Regions from separate parts of the Mesorhizobium sp. B2-8-9 genome, predicted to be linked through region 1. Evidence: predicted binding sites of a transcription regulator. Region 1 holds the regulator's gene; each other region holds the start of a gene.
What was found. Region 1 encodes LexA, which represses DNA repair genes until DNA is damaged. Its sites were predicted from a motif close to TGTTCNNNNTGTGTTCNG; they were not measured.
Positions count from the first base shown of each region.

Region 2: a site for LexA is predicted at 5,116-5,133, ahead of FJ423_RS26710 (metallopeptidase family protein). Genes of this name have one in related genera too.
Region 3: a site for LexA is predicted at 2,378-2,395, ahead of FJ423_RS06420 (carbohydrate kinase family protein). Genes of this name have one in related genera too.

Region 1 covers NZ_VFTQ01000006.1:151,036-158,386, reverse strand. Annotated here, with positions in the region: gene kynU (kynureninase) at 1-1,088, opposite strand, end outside; gene lexA (transcriptional repressor LexA) at 1,521-2,255, shown strand; gene FJ423_RS10120 (ComEC/Rec2 family competence protein) at 2,293-4,758, opposite strand; gene gltX (glutamate--tRNA ligase) at 4,861-6,285, shown strand; gene gltA (citrate synthase) at 6,464-7,351, shown strand, end outside.
Region 2 covers NZ_VFTQ01000029.1:30,962-38,312, forward strand. Annotated here, with positions in the region: gene FJ423_RS26695 (error-prone DNA polymerase) at 1-2,594, opposite strand, end outside; gene FJ423_RS26700 (DUF6504 family protein) at 2,591-4,081, opposite strand; gene FJ423_RS34315 (hypothetical protein) at 4,023-5,093, opposite strand; gene FJ423_RS26710 (metallopeptidase family protein) at 5,278-5,715, shown strand; gene FJ423_RS26715 (DUF1737 domain-containing protein) at 5,962-6,168, opposite strand; gene FJ423_RS26720 (CoA ester lyase) at 6,198-7,079, opposite strand.
Region 3 covers NZ_VFTQ01000004.1:48,797-56,147, forward strand. Annotated here, with positions in the region: gene alaS (alanine--tRNA ligase) at 1-723, opposite strand, end outside; gene recA (recombinase RecA) at 1,156-2,253, opposite strand; gene FJ423_RS06420 (carbohydrate kinase family protein) at 2,621-3,559, shown strand; gene FJ423_RS06425 (pseudouridine-5'-phosphate glycosidase) at 3,602-4,519, shown strand; gene FJ423_RS06430 (TfoX/Sxy family protein) at 4,542-4,874, opposite strand; gene FJ423_RS06435 (GFA family protein) at 4,964-5,461, shown strand; gene FJ423_RS06440 (RidA family protein) at 5,477-5,935, shown strand; gene sufA (Fe-S cluster assembly scaffold SufA) at 5,958-6,338, opposite strand; gene FJ423_RS06450 (SUF system Fe-S cluster assembly protein) at 6,434-6,826, opposite strand; gene FJ423_RS06455 (cysteine desulfurase) at 6,832-7,351, opposite strand, start outside.

The sequences.
Region 1 (7,351 bases):
ACGCCGCGCTCGATCAACGCACGCATCACCTGGTAGCCATGCGGATGGGCGAACGACACCTGGCTGCCGCGCTCGGCGCCGTTGCGTGGACTCTCCAGCTCAAGACCGAAGCCGCCGCATTTGGCTTCGACAAGCCGGATGAACAGGTCCGTCAGCGCGACGCTTTTTCTCCGCACGGCCCTGATGTCGACATCGTTCCACATATCCAGCGCCCCTTTCAGCGCGCGCATCGACAGCACCGGTTGCGTTCCGCACAGGAACCGCCGGATGCCCGTGCCCGCGGCGTAGCCCTGCTCGAACGCGAAAGGCCGGGCATGGCCCCACCAGCCGCTGAGCGGCTGGCGAATGTCGCGGTGATGGCGGCTCGCGGCGTAGATGAAGGCTGGCGAGCCCGGCCCGCCATTGAGATACTTGTAGGTGCAGCCAATGGCGAAATCGGCATTAGAGCCGTCGAGATCCACCGGCAGCGCACCCGCCGTGTGGCAGAGGTCCCACGCGATCAGCGCGCCGGCTTCATGAGCCTTACGGGTGAGCGCCGCCATGTCGCGCAGCCGGCCGGATTTGTAGTTGACGTGGTTGACCAAGATGACCGCGACGCGATCGTCAACCAGTTCCTCAATCGTCGGGGCATCGGTGCCTTCGAGCCGCAGCACCGTGCCGAGCCGCGTCGATGCGACGCTTTCCGCCATGTAGAGGTCGGTCGGAAAGCTGTCGCCCTCGGCAACGATCACCGAACGCTCGGGCCGCATTGCAAGTGCCGCATGCAGGACCTTGTAGATGTTGATCGAAGTCGTGTCGCAAACGACCGTCTGGCCGGGTTTCGCGCCGATCAGCCGTCCTAGCTGGTCACCCAGCTCGATGGGCATATCGAACCAGCCGGCGGTGTTCCAGGCGCGGATGAGATCCCGCGCCCATTCCTGCCTCGCGGCAGTCTCGATCTCGCTGAAGGCGTCTACCGAAGCAGCGCCCAGCGAATTGCCGTCGAGGTATATGACGTCTTCCGGCAAGACGAAGCGATCGCGCATGGCGCGCAGCGGATCCGCGGCATCCATCGCCTCGACTTCGGCGAGATCAGGAATTCCCCTCATTGTGCTGCCGCCTCCATTTCGATCTGGCCAAGGGGGTTGTCTCACCACCGTCGGCGACAGGGCAAGAACCTTTGGTCCTACGTTAGCTGGTCCATAGACGGCGAAGACTGCGGATCGGAACTTCGCCAAGGTTGGCATTTTGGGTTCGTTTCGTTCACGGTGCCACGCGCTTACGGTAGAGCCGACGTGATCCCAACCACGGCTTCGTGATCGTGGCGGGTTGTATTTCAGCGTAAGGGGAACTCCAAAATCGAGCGAAATCAATGCCGCTGCCCCAGGAGGGGCAGCCGGCCGTCACCGGATGCGACATTGTTTCGGCAGCCTTAACAAATTCACTAAACTTTAAACGGTTGCGGAACACAACTGGAACAGATAGTGTTTGTTCTGGGTTTGTTTTTCTGATTCTGGTTTCAGAACCCGTGGGGGCCGCCGATGCTGACGCGCAAACAACATGAACTCCTGATGTTCATCCATGAACGCCTGAAGGAGAGCGGGATTCCTCCATCATTCGATGAGATGAAGGAGGCGCTCGACCTTGCCTCCAAGTCCGGCATCCACCGGCTGATCACTGCGCTGGAGGAACGTGGCTTCATTCGCCGGCTGCCGAACCGGGCGCGCGCGCTGGAAGTGCTGCGCCTACCCGACTCGATCGCGCCTGGCCTGAATGCCGCGAAGAAGTTTTCGCCGAGCATCATCCAGGGCGGCCAAGGCAATCTCAGTCGCCAGGTCAAGCCGACGACGCCATCGCGCACCCCGACGCCAAGCAATGACGACGAGGCCGCGGCGGCCGTATCCATTCCGGTGATGGGCCGCATCGCCGCCGGCGTGCCGATTGACGCCATCCAGCACCAGACGCATTCGATCTCGGTGCCGCCGGACATGATCATGGGCGGCGAGCATTACGCGTTGGAGGTCAAGGGCGACTCGATGATCGAGGCCGGCATCTTCGACGGCGACACCGTCATCATCCGCAATGCCAACACCGCAAGCCCGGGCGAGATCGTGGTGGCGCTGGTCGACGATGAGGAGGCGACGCTTAAGCGTTTCCGCCGCAAGGGTGCCTCGATCGCGCTCGAGGCCGCCAACCCGGCCTATGAGACCCGGATCTTTGGACCGGACCGGGTCAAGGTTCAGGGCAAGCTCGTGGGACTTATCCGCCGCTACTGAGCAGAACTGCCCCGGCCTTCTTCGCCCGAACGACAATCTATTGGCCCGGTGCGGCGGCTGGTTTCTCCGGCTGCTTATAGGGCGCCAGTCCCCTCGCCTCGCGCGTGTATTTCCGCTGCTCGTGCCAGGGTCGGTATGGTTCTACGACCGCGTAGCGGACGGTTGGCCGCGCGGTTGCCGATTGCGGATCGAAGAAAACGGCGGCGCTGCCGTCGCGCGCCAGCTGCCGCTTGGTGACGACGAGCACACGCGGATCGCGGCACGGGTTATAGGCCGTGGCGTCGTTGATGACGATGAGGTCGGCGAAGCCGCAGGCCGGCCGGGCGGTGTCGCGGGTCTCGGCGAGCGCGACGATCGCGCCGGAAGGATGCCGACCGATGCAGAGATCGCCGCTGCAATAGAAGGGCGAGCCGGGCGGCAGCTCGACGGGATCGGCAATGTCCAGCGTATCTTTGGCGAACCTTTCTGGCGGCACGATCTCCTCGGCTTTCAGCGCCCGTTTCCAGTTGTCGGTGGTGAACTCGTTGGAGCGTTCGCGGTTGACGGCAAGCTCGCCGCCGCCGATCGGCATCGCCACCAGATGCGCATCCTCCGAGATAAGTACGTCCGGTGTGCGGACGTGCGGAATGGCCAGCAGCGCAGCGAGCGCGAAAGGTACGGCGGCAAGCCTCAGCCAAGTGGTAGCCATGGTCGCGATGACCAGCGCGACCGTCGCCAGCAGCACCGACTGGATCGAGATCAGCCCCACGGCGTCGACCGGTGAGCGCTCGGAAATCCATGCCGAAATGGCGATCATCGCCGTCAGGCCTTTGCCCATGACAAAGAGGAAGGGACCGTCTAAGCCGAAGGGCATGGCCAGCGCGCTCAGCACGGCGAACGGCATGACGACCAATGAGACGATCGGCATGACCGCCAGATTGGCCAGCAGGCTGAGCGGCGACACCCGCTGGAAGTGCCAGATGGCAAACAACAATGTTGCGCTGCCCGCGATGAGCGACGTCACGGCGGCGCCACCCGCTCCAATCGCCAGTTTTCGCGATAAGAACCCGAGAAACGAACGCTTTGCCGGCGGCGCGGTCGTTTTGCCGGCGCGATAGTCGGCAAAGCCGGCATAGGCGCCGACCAGGGCGGCGGTGGCGGCGAAGGACATCTGGAAGCTCGGGCCGACCACTTCATGCGGCGAGACCAGGATGACGGCGATGGCAGAGATCGCCAGGTTGCGCATGGTCAGCGCCGCGCGGTCGAAAAGCACGGCGACCAGCATCACGCCAAGCATGATGAAGCTTCGCTCGGCCGCCACCACGATGCCGGAGATCACGAGATAGGCGGCGATCGACGCCAGCGCGATGCCAGCGGCATATTTCTTCACCGGCCGGCGCGACGAGAAGTCCGGAAACAGCGCGAAGGCGCCGCGCAAAAGCACCATGATCGTGCCGGCGACCAGCGCCATATGCAGGCCGGAGATCGAAATGATGTGGTAGATGCCGGTCCGCCGCATCGACTCATTGATGGCTTCCGGAATGCCAGCACGAACGCCGACGATCAGCGCCGCCGCGATCTCGCCCTCGGAACCGCCGATGCTGCTCCTGATGTGGTCGGCAATCCCCTCGCGAGCATTTTCTATGGCCGATGCCACGCGCGCGCCAAACGGCACCTCCGTTGGCGCACTCGGGGTCGGCGCGACAAGTTTCGGATCGCCCAGGAAAAAGCCGCTGGCGCCTATGCCGGCAAAATAGCTGTCGAAGGAAAAGTCGTAGCTGTCCGGCCGAACAGGACCTGTCGGCGGCAGCAGCTTGGCATAGCCGGTCAGCATCGACCCGGCCGACATGCCGGACGGGATCCTGCGCGCCGACAGCCTGATGCGGTCCGGCGCGTAGCGCAGCTTCGGACGCTCCGTGGATATCAGATCTATGGTGAGCCGGACACGGCCGTTGGCCATCGCCTCGGCGGTGACGAGGCGGCCCGTCAGCCGTGTCTGGATTTCGGAACCCAGCATCGGGGTCGCCATCCGCCAGGTCTCCACCTTGGCCGCGAGAAAGCCCAAGGCGCAGAAAAACGCCGCCATGAAGACAAGGTGCGTTCTGTGCCGGGAACGCGAGACCGCCGCGCAGACCGCCATCAGGGCGACCGCCGCGAGCGGCCTGTAGAGGTCCGGCTCGGCGCTCAGCGAGAAGTAACAGATCACGCCGGCTGCCAGGAACACCGGCACCAGCAGAAAGCCGACGCCGCGGTCGAGCTCGGTGGTGGCGGCGACCGCAACGCTTCGGCGCAGAGCAGGAAGCGAAACGCGGCCAAGCTGTCTGCGGATCCGGCCGACATTGGCTGTCGGCGATGCTGGCGGTAACGTGCCGCCGCCAGTTGGCAGAAGCCCGGCTGGCGGACGCGGCGCCTGAAGCGAAAGCGGCGTTCCCTCTTCGGGCACGGCATGAGCGAACATCAGGCGTTCGCTGACGCCTGCTGTCGTTTCCCCGCTCTCCTCCGCGCCCCGGCCACGTCCAGCCATCGGGTCTGCCCCTTGCGCCCCAGACCGCCTATGCTACATGAACGCCGGTCGCGTGGAAGTCTGCGCGAAACATGCATTTTTCAGCGCTTCCTCGAGAGTTCCATGTCCGACAAGGTCGTCACCCGTTTTGCCCCCTCGCCTACAGGCTACCTGCATATCGGCGGAGCGCGCACGGCGCTGTTCAACTGGCTCTATGCTAAGCACACCGGCGGCACGATGCTGCTGCGCATCGAGGATACCGATCGCGAGCGCTCCACCGAAGCCGCCACGGCTGCCATTCTCGACGGGCTGACCTGGCTTGGCCTCTCGTGGGATGGCGAAGCCGTCTCGCAGTTCGAGCGTGCGCCGCGTCACCGCGAGGTGGCGGAGGAGCTCGTGCGCATGGGCAAGGCCTATTACAGCTACGAGACGCCGGCGGAGCTGGAGGCGATGCGCGAGGCCGCACGTGCCAAGGGCCTGCCGCCGCGTTACAACGGCCATTGGCGCGACCGCGGCCCCTCCGAGGCGCCGGCAGGCGTCAAGGGCGCGATCCGCATCAAGGCGCCGACCGAGGGCGTGACGATCGTCAACGACCGCGTGCAGGGCGAGGTGCGCTTCCCCAACAAGGATCTCGACGACTTCATCATCCTGCGTTCCGATGGCGTCCCGACCTACATGCATGCCGTCGTCGTCGACGATCACGACATGGGCGTCACCCACATCATCCGCGGCGACGATCACCTGACCAATGCCGCGCGCCAGACGGTGATCTACAACGCCATGGGCTGGGACGTGCCGTCGATGTCGCACATCCCGCTGATCCACGGCGCCGACGGCGCCAAGCTGTCGAAGCGGCACGGCGCGCTCGGCGTCGAGGCATATCGCGCCATGGGCTACCTGCCCGAGGCTCTGCTCAACTATCTGGCCAGGCTCGGCTGGAGCCATGGCGACGACGAGGTGATGTCGATTAAGGACATGATCGCCTGGTTCGACATCGGCGACGTCAACAAGGGCGCGGCCCGCTTCGACTTCGCCAAGCTCGAGGCGCTGAACGGCGTCCATATGCGCAAGATGGACGACCGGGCGCTGTTCGACATCTTCGTCGCCACCTTGCCTTATCTCGAAGGCGGCCCGGCGCTCGCGGCAAAGCTCGATGACCGGCGCAAGGCGCAACTGCTTGCCGCCATGCCCGGCCTCAAGGAGCGGGCAAAGACGCTTGTGGAACTGGTCGACGGCGCGGCGTTCCTGTTCGTCGAGCGGCCGTTGCCGCTGGACGAGAAGGCGGCGGGCTTGCTCAACGCGGATGCGCGCGCGATTCTGCGCGGCGCGCATGGCGCATTGTCTTCTGTTCAGGGCGACTGGAACGCCGCCTCGGCCGAGGCTTCGATCCGCGACTTCGCGCAGGCCGGCGGGCACAAGCTGGGCGCCGTGGCGCAGCCCCTGAGAGCCGCGCTGACCGGCCGCACCACCTCGCCAGGCGTGTTCGATGTGCTTGCCGTGCTGGGCCGCGAGGAAAGCCTTGCGCGCATTGGAGATCAAATCGATTAGGAGCGAGCTGGCCCAAGAAGATTGGCATTGAAAGGTGTGTTTCGCAGTGCAACATTGGGCTTGGCCCAATCTGGCACGCACCTCCTAAAATGCGGTGGCGAGTTCGCGCATTCCGGTGACTTCGACGTGTCGTTTGCAGGAATTGCCTTGCCGGCATGAGGAACAAAAGGAGTTGAGAATGAGCGAAGCTGCGACAAAACCGGAACCGGGCAGCAAAAAGCGCGAGTCGGCCGCCAGGCTCGAGCTCGCCGGCAAGACGCACGAATTAAAGGTGCGAAGCGGGACGGTCGGGCCGGACGTCATCGACATCGGTTCGCTCTACAGCACCACCGGCGCCTTCACTTACGATCCCGGCTTCACCTCCACCGCGAGCTGCGAATCGGGGATCACCTTCATCGACGGCGATGCCGGCATCCTGCTGCATCGCGGCTTCCCGATCGATCAGCTCGCCGAGCACGGCGACTTCCTCGAGGTCTGCTATCTGCTGCTCTACGGCGAGTTGCCGACCAAGGCGCAGAAGGACGACTTCGATTATCGCGTGACGCGCCACACGATGGTGCATGAGCAGATGTCGCGCTTCTTCACCGGCTTCCGCCGCGACGCGCATCCGATGGCGGTGATGTGCGGCGTGGTCGGCGCGCTGTCGGCCTTCTATCACGACTCGACCGACATCTCGGACCCGTATCAGCGCATGGTCGCCTCGATGCGCCTGATCGCCAAGATGCCGACGATCGCGGCGATGGCCTATAAGTACCATATTGGCCAACCCTTCATTTACCCGAAGAACGATCTCGGCTTCGCGGCCAACTTCCTGCACATGTGCTTTGCCGTGCCATGCGAGGAATACAAGATCAATCCGGTGCTGGCGCGCGCGATGGACCGCATTTTCATCCTGCACGCCGACCACGAGCAGAACGCTTCGACCTCGACCGTGCGCCTGGCCGGCTCTTCGGGCGCCAACCCGTTCGCCTGCATCGCCGCCGGCATCGCCTGCCTGTGGGGTCCGGCGCACGGCGGCGCCAACGAAGCGGCCCTCAACATGCTGGGCGAGATCGGCCATGTCGAT
Region 2 (7,351 bases), on a different contig from region 1:
CGCAGCCAGACGTCCCTGACCGAGCGATAGCCGTCGCCGCGGCGGGCGACGACTATATCCATGCGCTCTTCGGACAGGCCCTTGATCTGGCGGAAGCCGAGGCGGACGGCGTGAGCCGTCTCGATGACGCCGCGCATCGAGGCGTGGCGCTCGAGAATGCGGGACGGATCGAAGGCGGTTTCCTCCAGCGTGCAGTCCCAGACGGAATGGTTGATGTCGACCTCGCGCACCTCGACGCCATGGTCGCGCGCATCGCGCACGAGCTGGGCCGGCTGGTAAAAACCCATCGGCTGGGAATTCAGGATCGCGGCGCAGAACACGTCCGGATAAAAGGTCTTGAACCAGCAGGAGGCGTAGACAAGCAGCGCGAAGGAGGCGGCGTGGCTTTCGGGAAAGCCATATTCGCCAAAGCCTTCGATCTGCTTGAAGCAGCGCTCGGCGAACTCTCTGGGATAGCCTTTCTTGACCATTCCCTCGACCATTCGCGTTTCATAGTTTCCTATCGTGCCGGTGCGTTTGAAGGTCGCCATGGCGCGGCGCAACTCGTCTGCCTCACCCGGCTTGAAGCCGCCGGCGACAATGGCGATCTTCATCGCCTGCTCCTGAAACAAAGGCACTCCAAGGGTCTTGCCGAGAATCTCTTCCAACTCAGGCTTGGGGTATTCGGCCTTCTCCTTGCCCTGCCGCCGGCGCAGATAGGGATGCACCATGTCGCCCTGGATCGGGCCGGGGCGCACGATCGCCACCTCAATGACGAGGTCGTAGAAATTCTTTGGCTTGAGGCGCGGCAGCATCGACATCTGCGCACGCGACTCGATCTGGAAGACGCCGAGCGTGTCGGCTCTTTGGATCATGGCGTAAACGCGCCTGTCCTCTTCGGGAAGGGTCGCGAGCACATAAGGCTGTCCAAATGGATCCCGCGCCCGCGGATAATGATCGGTGAGCAAGGTGAAGGCGCGCTTCAGGCAGGTCAGCATGCCGAGCGCCAGCACGTCCACCTTGAGGATCTTCACCGCGTCGAGATCGTCCTTGTCCCACTCGACCATCTTGCGCTCCTCCATCGCCGTCTTGACGATGGGCACGACCTCGTCGAGCCGGTCGCGGGTGATAACGAAGCCGCCGACATGCTGGGAAAGATGGCGGGGAAAGCCCATGATCTCGTTGGCGCGTTCCAGCACCTGACGTGACAACGGATCGGTGCGGTCGAGGCCGCCGGCATTGGCTTCCCTTTCGCCGAGCTCGGAGGTCGACCAGCCCCAGATGGTGCTGGAGAGCGCGCTGCGGACATCCTCCGACAAGCCCATGGCCTTGGCCACCTCGCGCAGGGCCGAGCGGCCGCGATAGCTGATGACGGCGGCGGCCAAGGCGGTGCGCTTGGCGCTGTATTTCGTATAGATGTACTGAATGACCTCTTCGCGCCGCTCATGCTCGAAGTCGACGTCGATGTCGGGCGGCTCGTTGCGTTCCTCCGAGATGAAGCGCTCGAACAAGGTGTCGATGCGCTCGGGTCCGACCTCGGTGATGCCGATGCAGAAGCAGATGATCGAATTGGCGGCCGAACCGCGGCCTTGGCAAAGGATGCCCTGGCTGCGGGCGAATTTGACGATGTCATGGACGGTGAGGAAATAGCGGGCATAGTTCAGGCGCTCGATCAAAACGAGCTCGCTGTCGATGCGTTTCAGCACATCCTCGGGAACGCCGGCCGGATAGCGAACGGCCGCGCCTTCCCGCGCCAACCGTTCGAGCTCGGCCTGCGGTCCAAGCCCGGATTCGGTCGGCTCGTCCGGATAATTGTATTCGAGGTCGCTGAGCGAGAAGGCGAGCTCGTCGGCGAAGCGCAGCGTCTCGGCCAAAGCCTGCGGGTGACGGCGGAAAAGCCGCGCCATCTCCAGCGGCGGCTTCAGGTGGCGCTCGGCATTGGCCATCAGCTCCAGCCCGACCTCGGAAACCGGCGTGTTGAGGCGGATCGCGGTCAGCACGTCCTGCAGCGGACGGCGATCGGCGGCATGGTAGAGCACGTCGTTGGTCGCCATCAGCGGGACGCGGGCATGCTCGGCCATCGCGGAAGCCTGCTCGATGCGGAAACGGTCGTTGCCGGCATAATCCGGCGCCACGGCCAGCCGGAGCGCCGCGCCGAAGCAATCCTTAAGCCGGCTAATGAATGCCAGGTTGTCTTGTGCGCCTGCCGACAGATCGGGCAGGATCGCCAGCGACATCCGATCGCCCCATTCGAGCAGGTCGCTCAACTGGAGCAGCGTCGCGCCCTTCTCGTTCTCGTCGCGCAAATTGGCTTGCGTGAGCATGCGGCAGAGATGCCCCCAGCCCTGGCGGTCGCGGGGATAGGCGAGGATATCCGGCGTGCCGTCGCCAAACACCAGGCGGCAGCCGGGATGATAGGCGAGCTTCTCCACCTTGGCCTGTTGCCAGGCACGCACGACGCCAGCGACCGTGTTCCTGTCGGCAAGCCCGATCGAGGCAAAGCCGTAGAATTTCGCCGTGACCACCAGCTCCTCGGGCTTGGAGGCGCCGCGCAGGAAGGAGAAATTCGAGCTTATGCCGAACTCGGCATAGGGGATGACGGTCAGCGCATTCATGCGAACACCCCATGCATGAACCAGCGCGGCGGCGCGGCCTGCGCGGCGCTGCTGTAAAGGCCCTGGCGGTAGAGCCAGTAGCGGCGCCCCTCGCTGTCCTCGATGCGGTAATAGTCGCGGGTCGGCGCCTCTTCCTCGCCGGGCAGCTGGCGCCACCATTCGGCGGCGATGCGCTCCGGCCCTTCGGCGCGGGCGACACGGTAGAGCGCGCGCCGCCAGCGGAAATTCATCGGCGGTCCCTCCGGGATCTCGGTCGCCGGCACCTCGATCGGCTCGGGCGAGCGGAACAGGCGCACCGGCCGCTCCGGCGGGTAAACGGTCATCGGTGGCGCTGTTCGGGGCGGCGGCGTCCGTCCGGCCGCCGGGGCGCGTCCTTGCGGCGCTTCGGCGAAAGGTACGGTTTTGACGGCGCGTTCCGGCAGATGGCTTTCGACGACCACCGGCTTCAGCACGGCGGCTTCGCCGAGACGGGCGCGGACGCGGTCGGCAAAGAGCGCGATGTCGGCGTCATCGTCGTCGGTCTCGCCGGTGAGGTCGCCCTGAGCCAAGTCGAAGGCCGCGACCGACAGCACGGACAGCCGCACGAGATCGAAGCCGAAGCCGGCGTCGATGCTCTGCTCCAGCGCGGTGAGCCGCTCATGGAACAGTCTTTGGATCAGCCGCGGCTCGCGCATCGGGCGGGAGGTGCCGACGGCGATGCGGTTGACGGCGCCATCGACGCGGAAGAGAAGCAGCGCCAGCGTCCTTGCGCCCTCGCCGCGGCGTTCGAGGTCGGTCTTCAAGGCGATCGCCAGCCGGCTCACCAGCCGCTCGATGTCGTCGGTGAGCACGACCGGCTCGGCAAGATGGCGCTCGACCGAGAGCGGCGCCACGGGAAGGCGCGGCGACACGGCCTCGTCGAGGCGGCCGAGCGCCTGGTCGAGGCGCAGAAGCAAGGTGGCGCCGAAACGGCGGGCGAGCGGCGCGCGGGGTGCTGCCATCACCGCGCCGGCGGTGCGCAAGCCCACACTTTCCAGGCTGGCGCGGGTCTCCGGCGCGATGCGCAGCGCCGACAAGGGCAGTGGCGAAAGCAGCGCCTCTTCCTCGCCGCCGGCCACGATGCGATCGCCATGGAAGCGCGCCGCCGCCCAGGCGGCGCCCGGCGTCGAGGCCAGCCCGGCGCGGACATCGAAGCCCTGCTGGAAGAAGCGGGCGAGGATCTCGTCCTGCATGGCGCGCTCGCCGCCGAACAGATGCGTGCAGCCGGTGACGTCGAGGAACAGCCCGTCCTCGCCGTCGATCGCCACCAGCGGCGTGTAGCGGTCGCACCAGTCGGCAAGGCCTTCGAGCAGGCGGCGGTCGGCTTCCGGATCTGCCTCGACCACATCGATCGAGGGATGCATGGCGCGCGCATCGGCGATGCCCATGCCGCGCTTCAATCTGAGCGCCTCAGCCCGCTCGTCGAGGGCTGCGATGCGCTGGGTGTTGTTGTCGCGATGGCTGATCACCAGCGGCGGCTGAGGCGACGGCAGGCGATGCGAGGGCCGGGAACGCCAGGACCGCCCCAGACGCTGGCGCAGGATCCGCTCCGCGGCCAGATGCGGGAACCACAGCGACAGAATTCTCTGTTCTTTCTGCAAAAGCGTGCTCATCGGGGTTCCACTCCAGTGTGAACTGTCCAGGCAGGGCCGTGCGGCTCTTGCCGATATCGACTTTGAAGGCCGGGCGGCCGATCGAGCCGGCGAGCGGCCCGGCGAGGGTCTCGCGGCTTGCCGCGGGCGCCGCCGAAACGATGAGGCGCACCGGAGCGGCGGTGGGATCGGCCTCGCCGGCCTGGCGCAGCAAAAGCAGCGGGCGGCCGGCGCTCCGGGCCCGCGCATGCAGCCGGCGCGTGGCGGTGAGGTCGAGAAGCCGCTGACTGCCGCGGATCTCGAGGATGACCGCGGCAAAGGCCGTCATGCGGGCCGCCTCCTCGGCGATCCACAGCGCGTCGAGCAGCTTCGGCGCCTCGGAAAACAGCAATTGCCCAGGCTCGATGCCGAACAGGGCATGAAGGCCCCTGGCATAGGGCATGCCGGCCTCGTGGAAGATTTCCGCCGTGCCGACCCAGAGGATCGGCAGACCCTGCTTCTCCCTGAGGACCAGGCTTACGAGCGAGAGCGCGAAGCCGGCAACGGCGCCGGCATCGCGGGTCTCCAGGCCATGGATTTCGCTGAGCGCCGCCTTGGGCAGGCCGCCGCCAAGCGCTGCATCGAGCCTATCGATGCCGGTGTGCAGGAAGGCATCCGCCGAAGCCACGGCAAGGCCGCGCCGGACAATCGTCATGTCCGGCCCGGCGGCATCGCTGGGTGTTTGGTTTTGCGCCATTCCGGACGGAAAACTGCTTCGCACTTTTCCTGGAATTGCTTCGGGCGCGCACCCCGAGGGCGCCTGCAGGCGCTCGGGCAGCGTTCCCTCGATCTTCGCGATCTGGCGGCGCAGGGCAAAAACAGTGTCCCGCGCCACGGCGCTCATCGCCATGACGTTCACTTCCAGCAGCAATTGTTCCTGTTATGTTCCTATAGATTCCAGAGGCGCCCGGAAGAGTCAAGCAGAGTCGCAAGGAATTTATTCCTTCGTCTTTTACCCTGAAAGCGAACACCCCAGCCGGTCCATTTGCCTCAATCGGCGTGAAAGCCTATATGCCGGGATTAAAGGACATTTCATGGCCCGCATCTACAAGACCCGCACCTGGCACGACCAGCTCTCGCCGTCGATGGACGAGATGGAGCTTCTGGCGCTGGAGGCCTATGCCCATCTGCCGGACGAGTTCCGCAAGCTCACCGGCGAGATCATCATCCAGATCGCCGAGTTCCCGACCGACGAGATCATGGACGATCTGTCGCTGGAGACGCCCTTCGACCTGCTCGGCCTGTTCGAGGGGCGCGGCATCGCCGAGCGCTGGAACCCGCAGACCGGCGAAGGTCCAAACCGCATCACGCTCTACCGCCGCGCCATCCTCGACTACTGGGCCGAGAATGAAGAGACGATGGGCGACATCGTCACCCATGTGCTGATCCATGAGATCGGCCACCATTTCGGCCTGTCGGACGACGACATGGAGCGGATCGAGGAGGCGGCGGAGCAGGCGGCGGCTGGGTGAGCACGCACTTCGTCATCCTAGGGCGAAGCAAGGAGCGAAGCGACGCGCGTAGACCCTAGGATCCATGCCATTCATCAACACCAAGCCCGCGGTGCAGAACGGAACGCCTGCCGCCCGATACCGCAATTTCCCTATATTCTGGCCCGCCGCGCCCTTCGGCAGAGGGAACGGAATGGATCCTAGGGTCTGCGCTCCGCTTCGCGTCGCTACGCCCTAGGATGACGAATGAGAGAGCCTGCTGCCCTCCTACCAGTCGCTGAGCTTGGTGTCGGCTGTGTAGTCCTGGCCTTCGACGTCCTTCACCACGGCCTGGCCGCAGCGCATCGACTTCGTCTGCTGGTCAAAGGCATAGGTCGGCGAGCCGAACAGGTGCCAGCCCTTGTTCAGGGCTGCCGTCACCTTGTGGCAGAAAGTTGAATCGTCCGGACCGGACAGAAAGCGGTAGAGTTTCATTTATCGAGCCTATCTTGAAGACCGGCGCATCATGCGCCGATGATCGCGGCCTTCGCCAGAAGTTTCTCGGCTTCCGCCAGATGCAGCCGTTCGACCATGCGCCCGTCCATCGCAATCACGCCCTTGCCGGCATTCTCGGGCCGCGCGAACGCATCCTTGATCGCATGGGCCGCAGCCAGCCTCTCGGGCGACGGCGAAAAAGCGCGGTTCGCCGGCTCGATCTGGGCGGGATGGATCAGCGACTTGCCGTCAAAGCCCATGGCGGCCCCGTCGGCGCATTCGCGGGCAAAAGCGTCGAGATCGCGAAAATCATTGGCAACGCCATCGATGACGTCGAGACCGCCGGCCCGCGCCGCAAGCACCAGCTGCATCAGCCACGGCATCAGATAGCGTCGGTCGGGCGTCGCCAGGATGCCGGTCGCCTTCACCAGGTCATTCGTTCCGGTCACGAAACAAGCCAGCCTCGAAGCCGGATCGCGGCCGAGTTCGGCGATGGCGCCGATGTTGAGCAGCGCCTTGGGCGTCTCGACCATCGCCCATAGTTTCACGCTGTCCGGCGCGAAATTGTCGTCGAGCAGGTCGCCGGCCTCGAGGATGTCGCGCGGCGTGGCGATCTTGGGCAGAAGAATGCCGTCGGGCTCGGCCTTGGCCACTGCCAATAGGTCATGGGTGCCCCATTCGCTGGCCAAAGGATTGATGCGCACCACCATCTCGCAGCGCCGTTCGGGGCGCGCAGCCAGGATGCCGGCAATCTTGTCGCGCGCAACTTTTTTGCCGGCGGGCAGGACGGCATCCTCGAGATCGATGATGACGGCGTCGCAGGCCAGGGAGCCGATCTTCGCGAGCGCCTTGTCGTTCGAGGCAGGAATGTAGAGCACCGAACGGCGCGGGCGGTAGGGTTCTTGAGCCATCGCCGATCTATGCCGGGTGACGGCGGATGAGGCAAGGCGGAGGGGACAGGACAATCGCATATGGCAGCGCCAGCCCCCGCTCCGTCTCGGCGCTGCGCGCCGAGCCACCTCTCCCCCACTTTATGGGGGCGAGGAAACGCTAATCGCCGAGGGCGCGCGACCTTCGCAGGCCTGGGTTCCTCGCCCCCGCCAGAGGCGGGGGAGAGGTGGCTCGGCGAAGCCGAGACGGAGAGGGGGAGCGCCCTACGCGATTATCCCGCGAAAAGGCGACC
Region 3 (7,351 bases), on a different contig from region 1:
GACGCCCTGCAGGATAGAGGCCATGCGCTCCAGGCCCATGCCCGTGTCGATCGAGGGACGCGGCAGGTCGATGCGCTCTTCCTTGCTCACCTGCTCGTATTGCATGAACACCAGGTTCCAGAATTCCAGGAACCGGTCGCCGTCCTCTTCCGGGCTGCCGGGCGGTCCGCCCCAGATGTGCTCGCCGCGATCGATGAAGATTTCCGAGCACGGGCCGCAGGGGCCGGTGTCGCCCATCGCCCAGAAATTGTCCGAGGTCGGGATCCGGATGATGCGATCGTCCGAGAAGCCGGCGATCTTCTTCCAGTAAGCCGCCGCCTCGTCATCGGTGTGATAGACGGTGACCAGCAGCTTGTCCTTCTTGAGGCCGAAACCCTTGGTGATCAGATTCCACGCAAGCTCGATCGCGCGCTCCTTGAAATAGTCGCCGAATGAGAAATTGCCGAGCATCTCGAAGAAGGTCAGATGGCGCGCGGTGTAGCCGACATTGTCGAGGTCGTTATGCTTGCCGCCGGCGCGCACGCTTTTTTGCGCGGTAGAGGCTCGCGTATAGGGACGCTTCTCAAGGCCGGTGAAGACGTTCTTGAACTGCACCATGCCGGCGTTGGTGAACATCAGCGTCGGATCGTTGCGCGGCACCAGCGGGCTGGAGGCGACGATCTCGTGGCCCTCCTTGCGGAAGTAGTCGAGGAATGTCGACCGGATGTCGTTCACGCCACTCATTGCATACTGCCTTTTTTCGCAAGAACCGCCGGCCCGGCCGGCGGCAAAATGGGCTTTGGTGTTTCAGAAGATAGATTGGCCTTTTAGCGATAGCTCTTGTGCCTGTCCAGAAACACGGAAAACAGTCGTGCCGCTCAAAACTGCGCAAACGGTTTTGGGAAAACGAGGTGCATAAACAAAGACCAAAGCGCATCGCCTGAGCGGCGCGACGCGCTTTGGGGCCGATCGGCCGGCGAGCAGCGGCTCAGCGCCGCCCGTACAACGCAAAACCGCCGGCACGAAGGCCGGCGGTTCGGGTTACGCAATACAAGAACTCGATTACATAAGCATAAGGCGATAAACCAGGATTGTGGCCGAACTCCGGCTAAGCAAACCAACTGCTCTCGGGCGCCCTCGGACCACGCGGACCCCAAAATCCCCGGGGCACGCCCTTTACAAGGCGCCGGCCTCGTCCTCGAAACCGTCGTCGCCGCCTTCGGAGCCGCCATTCTCGAGGAATTTCTCGGCGATCAGCCCGGCATTCTGGCGCAACGCAAGCTCGACCTCACGCGCCGTGTCGGGATTGTCGCGCAGGAACAGTTTTGCGTTCTCGCGACCCTGGCCGAGGCGCTGGGAATTGTAGGAGAACCAGGCGCCCGACTTCTCGATGACGCCGGCCTTGACGCCGAGATCGATCAGCTCGCCTGTCTTCGACACGCCCTCGCCATACATGATGTCGAACTCGACCACCTTGAAGGGCGGGGCCAGCTTGTTCTTCACCACCTTGACGCGGGTCTGGTTGCCGACGACCTCGTCACGGTCCTTGACCGAGCCGATGCGGCGGATGTCGAGGCGCACCGAGGCGTAGAATTTCAGCGCGTTGCCGCCGGTGGTCGTCTCGGGCGAGCCGAACATGACGCCGATCTTCATGCGGATCTGGTTGATGAAGATGACCATGGTGTTGGAACGCGAGATCGAGGCGGTCAGCTTGCGCAGCGCCTGGCTCATCAGGCGAGCCTGAAGACCGGGCAGCGAATCGCCCATCTCGCCTTCGATTTCAGCGCGCGGCGTCAGTGCCGCCACCGAGTCGACGACCAGCACGTCGATGGCGCCCGAACGCACCAGCGTGTCGCAGATCTCCAACGCCTGCTCGCCGGTGTCGGGCTGCGAGATCAAAAGGTTCTCGAGGTCGACGCCAAGCTTGCGGGCATAGACCGGATCGAGCGCGTGCTCGGCATCGACGAAGGCGCAGATACCGCCCTTCTTCTGGGCTTCCGCCACCGTGTGCAGCGCCAGCGTCGTCTTGCCCGAGCTTTCCGGCCCGTAGATCTCGATGATGCGGCCGCGCGGCAGGCCGCCGACGCCGAGCGCGATGTCGAGGCCGAGCGAGCCGGTCGGCACGGTTTCGATCTCGACCACCTGCTCGTTGGCGCCGAGCCGCATGATCGAGCCCTTACCGAACGCGCGCTCGATTTGCGACAGCGCCGCGTCCAGAGCCTTTGATTTGTCCACTGCCTTATCCTCTACAAGCCGCAAAGAATTCTGAGCCATGATACATCACCCCTTGGTCGTCAATGAAGGCCGGACAATCCGTGATCCCTGCTTGTTTTGTACCTTTTTTGTTCTCATTTGGCAAGGGGCAACAAATATCTGAAAAATAATCAATATCTGGATTTGTTCTATTTTTGTCTCACCAGGGCTGGTGCGGAGTGCAACCACCGGTCCAGAAGAGATTTCGATACCCGGCCGTCCGAATCGCAACCCCGATTGCAGGGCGACCTGAGGAAACCTAGAGCAATTGCGGTGCGTGCCGGCTTTCCGTCCAGGATAAAGACTTAGAGCAGTTCAGCGATTCCGTGAAACGCTGAACCGCTCTAGTGTGCGCGGCCGCACGATCAACGAAAGTCATCGACCCGAAATGCCGACATCCCCAACAATCCTGGCGCTTGGCGGCGCCCATATCGACCGGCGCGGCCAGGTCTCGGGCGTCTATGTGCCCGCGGCTTCGAATCCCGGCGTCATGCGCGAAGACGTCGGCGGCGTGGTTTTCAACGCGCTGCGCAGCGTGGTGAAGCGCGGCGTGTCGGCCTCGCTGATCTCGGTGCGTGGCGGTGACGCTGCGGCGGACACGGTCGCCTCGGCGATCGACAACGCCGGGATAAAAGACCTTTCGGTGGTGTTCCTCGACCGCACGACGCCGAGCTACACGGCGCTGATCGATGCCGAAGGCGAGTTGATCGTCGGGCTTGCCGACATGGCGCTCTACGACCTTGCCTTCCCCAAACAAATAAGGCGCGCCAAGGTGCGCGAGGCGATCGCCGCCACCGACGCCATCCTGTGCGACGCCAACCTGCCGACGGCCGCGCTGGAGCGTCTGCTGGCGCTTGCCGGCGGCCGGCCGGTCTTCGCCATCGCCGTCTCGCCGGCCAAGGTCGTCCGCCTGGCGCCGCTGCTCGACAACCTGTCGCTGCTCTTCATGAACCGCCGCGAGGCCGCCGCGCTGGTCGGCGCGGCGCCATCCGGCGAAACGCTCGTCGACGCGCTCCGGCGGGCTGGCCTGAACGCCGGCGTGGTCACGTCCGGCAGCGCTCCGGTGCTGGGCTTCGACGATACCGGCATCTTCGAGATCGACCCGCCCGCGCCGCGCAAGGTGGCCGACGTGACCGGCGCCGGCGACGCCTTGACCGGCGCAACCGTCGCCGCCTTGCTGCGCGGCCTGCCGCTGCGCGCAGCACTACGCGAAGGCCTTGCCGCGGCGATGCTCGCCATAGAGAGCCCGCAGGCCGTGCCGTCCTTCACGATCGCCACCTTCACGCAGGCGCTTGCCCTTGTGCCGGAGCCGCGGGAAGTGGCATAGGGCCACCACTGCCGAAGCAATCCCTTCGGATCGGAGACAGCCATGACACCTGACACCGCCCGCCCCTTCGTCGATATCCATCCGCCGGTGGCCGAGGCGCTTGCCGCCGGCCGGCCCGTGGTGGCGCTGGAAAGCACCATCATCACCCACGGCATGCCCTACCCCGACAATGGCGCAATGGCTGCCAAGGTCGAGCAGATCATCATCGACTGCGGCGCGGTACCGGCAACGATCGCCGTGGTCGACGGCCGCATCAAGATCGGCCTCTCCGACGGCGAGCGCGAATCGCTTGCCATGACGGGCGACGCCATGAAGCTGTCGCGCGCCGATCTCGGCTTCGCGGTCGCTCAAACGCGCACCGGCGGCACCACGGTTGCGGCGACCATGATCGCCGCGCATATGGCCGGCATAAAAGTGTTCGCCACCGGCGGCATTGGCGGCGTCCACAAGGGCGCTGAGAAAAGCTTCGATATCTCGGCCGACCTCGACGAATTGGCGCGCACGCCGGTCATCGTCGTCTCGGCCGGCGCCAAGGCGATTCTCGACATCGAAAAGACGCTGGAAGTGCTGGAAACGCGCGGCGTACCGGTTATCGGCCATGGCTGCGAGACGATGCCCGCCTTCTGGTCGAGGCAGTCGCCCTTCCGCGCACCGCTGACCCTTCATGCGCCGGAAGACATCGCGCATTTCTACCGAACGCGCCAAGCGCTGGGCCTGGGCGGCGGCATCCTCGTCGCCAACCCGGTGCCGCAGAATGACGAAATCCCGGCCGCCGAGATGGACGGCTACATCCAGGCCGCGCAAAAGGCGGCCGAGGCGCTCAACGTCACCGGCAAGGCGGTGACACCGTTCCTGCTGTCGAAGATCCTGGAGCTGACCGGCGGCCGCAGCCTCAAGACCAACATCGCGCTGGTCGAGAACAATGCGCGGCTGGCGGCGGAGATCGCCAAGGCGTTGTAGGCACGCGCGGCGAAGGCCCCCCTCACCCGGATTGCGTCCCCGCCCTTCGTCCCGCTTCATAAGCCCGCCGCGCCCACACCGCCATTTCGTCCGGATCGTCGAAGGCCTCGTCGGGAATGCTCCAATAGGGCATCGCCACCTCCTTGCCGTGGCGCGAGCCGGTATAGGTCCATTGCTTGCAGCCGGCGGCTTCGAAGTCGGGAATTGTTTCCTCGTCCGCCTTGAGCATCAGCTCGCCGCGTACGACGACCGCGACGATGACGCCGTCGCAATAGATGCCCTTGCCGCCGAACAGTTTTCGGATGGCGATCGGTCCAAGGCTTTCGAACAGTTCTTCAAGACGCGCATTATCCATGCCGCGATCATCTCATCCGTCATCGGCCTTGTCATCGCCGCAACCAAAAGCATGCTGACAGGTTGAAACCTGGAAACGGAGTTCCCGCCATGCCTGTCCTGCTCAAAGGCTCCTGCCGCTGCGGCGCCGTCCGCTTCGAGGTGGAGAGCCACACGCCCGTGCCGTTCATGCTCTGCTACTGCTCGATCTGCCGCAAGCAGCAGGGCGGCGGCGGGTTCGCCATCAATCTCGGCGCCGACTACGAGACGCTTGATATCAGGGGCAAGCGCAGCCTCGGCGTCTATCGCGCCGAAATCGAGGATGACGAGCATCCGCATTGCGAGGTCTCGACCGGCGAGCGCAATTTCTGCAGGAAATGCGGCGCAGCACTCTGGCTCTACGACCCGACCTGGCCGGAGCTCGTGCATCCCTTCGCCTCGGCGATCGACAGCGACCTGCCGGCACCGCCGGAAAAGGTGCATCTGATGCTGAAATACAAGGCGAACTGGGTCGAGCCGGTCGTCGGCAAGAACGACAAGGTATTCGACGTCTATCCGGAGGAATCGATCGCCGACTGGCACAAGCGGACAGGGATGTGGGTGGATTAGCGACAGGAGGCCGAAATGAACCTCACGACGCACAAGAAGTTCAAAGGCGATCGTTTGATGCCTTGGGGCAAGGGCACGGTCGTCTCGGACGCCAAGGGATATGTTTTTCTGTCCGGCAACACCGCCACCGTCGACGACTACGATCCCTCGAAACACCAGGGCGGCGCTGTCGGCGACGCGGCAACGCAGTGGCGCGAAATCCTGGCCAACATAAAGTCGGATCTGGAGGAACTTGGCAGCTCGCTTGACCATTTGGTCAAGGTGACGTTCTACGTCAAAGGACCTTTTCCGTCCGGCGGCGTCCTCAGCTCACCAAACTTCCGCCTGGACGTGCTGGACGAATTCTTTGCCGAACATTGCCCGAAGCACTGCAGCTACAACAACCCGCCGCCATCGGAGGTGATCGGTGTCGCCGCCCTGGCGCAGCCTGACCTCGTCGTCGAGCTTGTTGTCATCGCCGCGCTGCCGGACTGAGTGGAAGCGCTGGCGGGCCTGGTCAGGCCGAGGCGCGTGCCTCGGCAAGCGCCTTGAGATCGGCCGGCTTCAGCTCGACGGATTCGCCGCAGCCGCAGGCCGAGCTCTGGTTCGGATTCTTGAAGGTGAAGCCGGTGCGCAGCGTCGTCTGCTCGAAATCCATCTCGGTGCCGAACAGGAAGAGCGCGGCTTCCGGCGCGACATAGACATGCGCGCCGTCACGCTCGATATGGTCGTCCTTGGGATTCGGCTCGGTCACAAGGTCAACCGTGTACTCCATGCCGGCGCAACCGCCCTTCTTGATGCCGAGCCGGATGCCATGCGCGCTATCGCGCGCAGCCACGATCTCGCGCACGCGGTCGGCGGCCTTTTCGGTCATCGTGATGACGGCGAAGCGTCCCATATTTTTCCTACTCCATTCCATGCAGGTTCAAGGCCTGCCCGAATGATTCTCACCTAAAATGGTGAAGTTTTACAACTGGCGCAAGGGTATCGGCCTCAATACCACCCGACCGCGACCTGCGCCTCTTCCGACATGCGGTCGGGCGTCCATGGCGGATCGAACACCATGGCGACCTCGACGCCGGACACGCCCTCGACGGCGCCGACGGCGTTCTCGACCCAGCCAGGCATCTCGCCGGCCACCGGGCAGCCCGGCGCGGTCAGCGTCATGTCGATCTTGACTGACCGGTCGTCCTCGATATCGATCTTGTAGACGAGGCCGAGTTCATAGATGTCGGCCGGGATTTCCGGGTCGTAGACCGTCTTCAGCGCCGAAACGATGTCGTCGGTCAGCCGCGCCAACTCGTCGGCGGGAATCGCCGAGGCCGAAACGATGCCGTTGGCGACCGTTTCCGGCGCTTTTTCCGCGGTGGTGCTCACGTCGTCCATCATCGTCACCCGAAGAACTTTCGCGCCTTTTCCAGCGCCTCGGCCAAAGCGTCCACTTCGGCCCTGGTATTATACATGCCGAACGATGCCCTGCATGTGGAGGTGACGCCGAAGCGTTTCAACAGCGGCTGGGCGCAATGCGTTCCGGCCCGGACCGCGACACCTTGCCGATCGATCACCATCGACACATCATGCGCATGGATACCCTGCAATTCGAACGAGATGATGGCGCCCTTGCCGGGCGCGTCGCCGAAGATGCGCAGCGAGTTGATGGCGCGCAGCCGCTCATGCGCGTAAGCCTTGAGGTCCGCCTCGTACGCGGCGATCCGCTCACGGCCGACCTTCTCCATATAGTCGAGCGCGGCGCCCAGGCCGATCGCCTGGACGATCGGCGGCGTACCGGCCTCGAAGCGGTGCGGCGGCTCGTTGTAGGTGACGATGTCTTCCGTCACTTCCTCGATCATTTCGCCGCCGCCCATGAAAGGCCGCATCTCTTCCAGCCTGTCCTTCTTGCCGTAGAGCACG